One region of the Nonomuraea sp. GTA35 genome, then DNA from elsewhere that is predicted to be linked to it. Evidence: riboswitches for the same ligand, from Rfam matches in the RefSeq annotation. Region 1 holds a riboswitch; the other holds the start of a gene.

Region 1 (2,193 bases):
GCGGCCCCGGCGGCCCGGTGGCCGGGGCCGGATTCGCGATCACGGTGAGCGGCCTGCCCGCGCTGGCCAGCGCCGAGCTGAACAACACGCAGAGCCTGCTCGACACCGCCACCCCGCTGGCCAGGCTCAGCGGCCAGATCGAGGTCGTGGTCGTGCCCGACCGCTCGCCCCTGCGGGACTTCGACGACTTCGCCGCCCGCCTCCTGGCCAGCCCCCAGCAGACCCTGCTGGCGGGCGGGCCGCAGGGCGAACCCGACCACCTGCTGTTCGGCCTGATCGCCAGGGCCATCGGCGCGGACGGCAGGCGGGTCGACTACACCGGCTACCCCAGGACGGGCGAGGCCGTCTCCGCGCTGCTGTCGGGCAAGGTGGCCGCCGCCGCGGGCCCGCTGGCCGACTGGCGCGCCCCCATCGGCCGCGGCCGGGTCAGGGCGCTCGCCGTCTCCACGGCCCGGCGCGTGCCCGAACTCGACGTGCCGACGCTCCTGGAGTGCGGCGTGCGGGTGGACTTCGCCGACTGGACGGCCGCGTTCGGGCCCGAGGACATGCCGGACGAGAGCCGCGAGTCGGCCGTGCGCATGTGCGAGGAGGTGATCGGGTCCAGCGCTTGGGAGGCGGCCTGCCTGGCGGCCGGCTGGGTCCCGATCCCGCTCGCCGGCGACGACTTCGCCCGCTGGCTCGGCACCGAGATCGCCCGTACCCGCGCCGTACTGCGGGATCTCGGCCTGCTCGACTCCACCAAAGCCACAACATGCTGGGGTAGTTGCGGGAACGGCCACTAGATGTAGGATCCTGCTCGTCGCTGGTTCGCCTCCCAGGAGGCGGAGCAAAAGGGAACCCGGTGCGATTCCGGGGCTGCCCCGCAGCGGTGAGCGGGAACGACCGCCGTCATCGGCACTGGAGAGATCCGGGAAGCGACGGCCAGTAGGTGCCATCGAGCGTGCCCGCGAGCCCGAAGACCTGCCAGCGGTGTGCCGGGTGCTGCCCGGCATGAGGTGTTCAAGGTCTCGAGGGTGGGCCGGAGCGCGACGCGGTATGCCATGGCGTGCTGCCGTGCTCTCGCATGCCCTCACGGGGATGAGGAGAGCGAACATGACTCAGATCGTCGAGGTTGACCGCCGTCTGGCCATCGAGGAGGCCGCCGCGCGGGTGATCGCCGACCCGGCCAACTCGCGGGTCGCCGCCCGGCTGCTGGCCGAGGAGATCGCCGACGAGGCCGCCGGGCACGGCGTGCGCTCGTTCTCCGAGTCGATCGCGGCCACCCACGCGGCCGGGCTGGTCCAGGACACGCTGGCCGAGTTCGTCGCCGCCCACGCCGCCGAGCTGGACGCGCTCGTCTCGGAGGAGGCCGACGACCGGTTCGAGTACTTCGGGCTGCGCACGGTCTACGACCGCTACCTGCTGCGCCACCCCGAGACCCGCGACGTGCTCGAGCGGCCGCAGCACTTCTTCCTCCGCGTGGCCTGCGGGCTGTCGGAGAGCGTCGCCGAGGCGGCCGAGCTGTACGGGCTCATGTCCACGCTGTCGTACCTGCCCAGCTCGCCCACCCTGTTCAACTCCGGTGCCCGGCGCCCGCAGCTGTCCTCCTGCTTCCTGCTCGACTCGCCGCGCGACGAGCTGGAGGGCATCTACGACAGGTACGGTCAGGTGGCGCGGCTGTCCAAGTACGCCGGTGGCATCGGCATCTCCTGGACCCGGGTGCGCTCGCGCGGCTCCCTCATCAGGGGCACGAACGGCCACTCCAACGGCATCGTGCCCTGGCTGCGCACGCTCGACTCGTCCGTGGCCGCGGTCAACCAGGGCGGGCGGCGCAAGGGCGCGGCCTGCGTCTACCTGGAGACCTGGCACGCCGACATCGAGGAGTTCCTGGAGCTGCGGGACAACACCGGCGAGGACGCCCGCCGTACGCACAACCTGAACCTGGCCAACTGGGTGCCCGACGAGTTCATGCGCCGGGTCGAGTCCGACGAGCTGTGGTCGCTGTTCGACCCGAAGGAGACGCCCGACCTCACGGACCTGTACGGGGAGGCGTTCGAGGCGAGATACCGCGCCTACGAGGCCGAGGGGCGATATGTCAGGCAGATCCCGGCGCGCACCCTGTACGGCCGCATGATGCGGACCCTCGCCCAGACCGGCAACGGCTGGATGACGTTCAAGGACGCCGCCAACCGCACCTCCAACCAGACCGCCCGC
Region 2 (2,193 bases), on a different contig from region 1:
CCGCCCTCGTGCTCACCCCGGCCGCCGAGCGGGCCATGACGCCCGCGCAGCTCGCCGACAAGCAGGCCGAGCGGCTGCTGCCGTGGGCGTGCTCGATGGAGGACGTCGCCAACCTGGTGGCGTTCCTGTGCTGTGACGAGTCCCGCTGCCTGACGGGGCAGACCCTGGTGATCGACTCGGGCACCCTCGCGCACCGGCCTCAGCACGCTGTTGAGCAGTGGCGCTCGCGGCCGTAGGTTGCACCGGTGAGCAATCAGAGTGAACCGGTGGCGGTAGGACTGATCGGGGCGGGGCCGTGGGCGCGGATGGCGCACGCGCCGATGCTGGCCAAGGGGCCGCACACGCGGCTGGCCGGGGTGTGGGCACGCAGGCCGGAGGCCGCCGCCGAGCTGGGGGCGCCCGTGTTCGCGACGGTCGAGGAGCTGTTCGAGCACTGCGAGGCCGTGGCGTTCTGCGTGCCGCCCGCCGTGCAGGCCGAGTACGCCGTGCGGGCCGCCCGCGCAGGGAAGGCGCTGCTGCTGGAGAAGCCGCTCGCCGACACCCTGGAGAACGCCGAGCGGGTGGCCGGGGCCGTCGCCGAGGCGGGCGTGGCCTCCCAGCTGGTGCTCACCCTCAGGTACGCCCCGCAGACCCGCGCCTTCCTCGCCCGCTGCGCCGAGATCGACCCGTTCGGCGGCCACGCCGCGAACATCTCCGGCATCCTCCTCGGCGACCACCCCTTCGCCACCCCCTGGCGGCACGCGCACGGCGCGCTCCTGGACATCGGCCCGCACGTGATCGACCTCCTGGACGCCGCCCTGGGCCGCGTCACCGGCGTCCGCGCGCACGGCCACCCGCTCGGCTGGACGGGCCTGCTGCTCGACCACGAGGGCGGCGCCGTCAGCGAGGTGTCCCTGTGCATGACGGCCGCCGGCGACCCGCCGCCGCAGACGATCGCCGTGTACGGCCGCGCGGGCAGCGCCGTCCTGCCGCACTTCGACGACGACCCCCTGGAGACGGTCGCCGAGGAGTTCGCCAGGACCGTGCGCGACGGCGGCGGGCATGCCCTCGACGCCGCCCACGGCCTGCGGCTGCAGCGGATCATCGCCGAGGCGCAGGCTCAACTCGCCCCTTGACGCAGGCGGCATCCGAGGCATTGATAACGTTTGTCCGATGCGCAGAGCGCAGCGAAGTCCGGTGCGAGTCCGGCGCTGTCCCGCAACTGTCATAGCCAGGTCGCCTGCCTCCGCGCTGACGTCATCAACCCTCGTGGAAAAGGGTGATCCGTCGCACTATGCGGGTCTCTCGGTTCCGAACAGTGTGAAAGGACTTCTCGTGAGGCCCGTACGTACGGCCTTCGCGGGCGCGCTGCTGGGAACGCTCCTCCTGGCCGGATGCGGCCAGGGTGGCGACACCACCACAGCGTCCGCCCCCACCACGGCCGCCCCCACGGCTCCCGCCGCCTCCTCCGGTGGCTTCCCCGTCACCATCGAGGCGGGCAACGGCAAGGTCACCATCTCCAAGAAGCCCCAGCGCATCGTCTCGCTGTCGGCCACCCACACCGAGACGCTGTTCGCCATCGGGGCGGGCCCCCAGGTCATCGCGGTCGACGACCAGTCGAACCATCCGCCCGAGGCCCCCAGGACGAACCTGTCCGGCTTCAAGCCGAACGTCGAGGCCATCGTCGCCCAGAAGCCCGACCTCGTCATCGTCTCCGACGACCTCGACAAGGTCGTGGCCGAGCTGGGCAAGGTGAACGTGCCCGTCCTGCTCCAGCCGGCCGCCACCGAGCTCGACGAGGCGTACGAGGAGATCGCCGAGCTCGGCGCGGCCACCGGCAACCAGGCCAAGGCCGACGAGGTCGTCTCCGGCATGAAGGCGGCCATCGGCAAGCTGGCCGCACAGGCGCCCAAGGACAAGCGGCTCACGTACTACCACGAGCTCGACACCACGCCGTACGCCGCCACGTCCAAGACCTTCATCGGCCAGATCTACGGACTGTTCGGCCTGACCAACATCGCCGACAAGGCGCCCGACGCGGCCGGCGGCTACCCCAAGCTGTCCGCCGAGTTCGTGGCCCAGGCCGATCCCGACCTGATCTTCCTGGCCGACGTCAAGTGCTGCCAGCAGAGCAAGGACACCCTGGCCAAGCGGCCAGGATGGCAGAACCTGTCCGCGATCAAGAACGACCAGGTGGTCCAGCTCGACGACGAC

Evidence for each region. A riboswitch is a leader RNA that binds a small molecule or an ion and turns the genes downstream of it on or off. The one in region 1 is predicted to bind cobalamin.
Region 2: it holds a riboswitch for cobalamin, as region 1 does, so the genes downstream of both, ACBJ32_RS12980 (ABC transporter substrate-binding protein) here and ACBJ32_RS13500 (ribonucleoside-diphosphate reductase subunit alpha) in region 1, are expected to answer to the same signal.

What each region holds. Positions count from the first base shown of each region.
Region 1 covers NZ_JBGNUV010000003.1:55,804-57,996, reverse strand. Annotated here, with positions in the region: gene ACBJ32_RS13505 (Bug family tripartite tricarboxylate transporter substrate binding protein) at 1-782, shown strand, start outside; cobalamin riboswitch at 787-983, shown strand; gene ACBJ32_RS13500 (ribonucleoside-diphosphate reductase subunit alpha) at 1,093-2,193, shown strand, end outside.
Region 2 covers NZ_JBGNUV010000002.1:1,371,050-1,373,242, reverse strand. Annotated here, with positions in the region: gene ACBJ32_RS12990 (SDR family NAD(P)-dependent oxidoreductase) at 1-236, shown strand, start outside; gene ACBJ32_RS12985 (Gfo/Idh/MocA family protein) at 246-1,115, shown strand; cobalamin riboswitch at 1,114-1,242, shown strand; gene ACBJ32_RS12980 (ABC transporter substrate-binding protein) at 1,315-2,193, shown strand, end outside.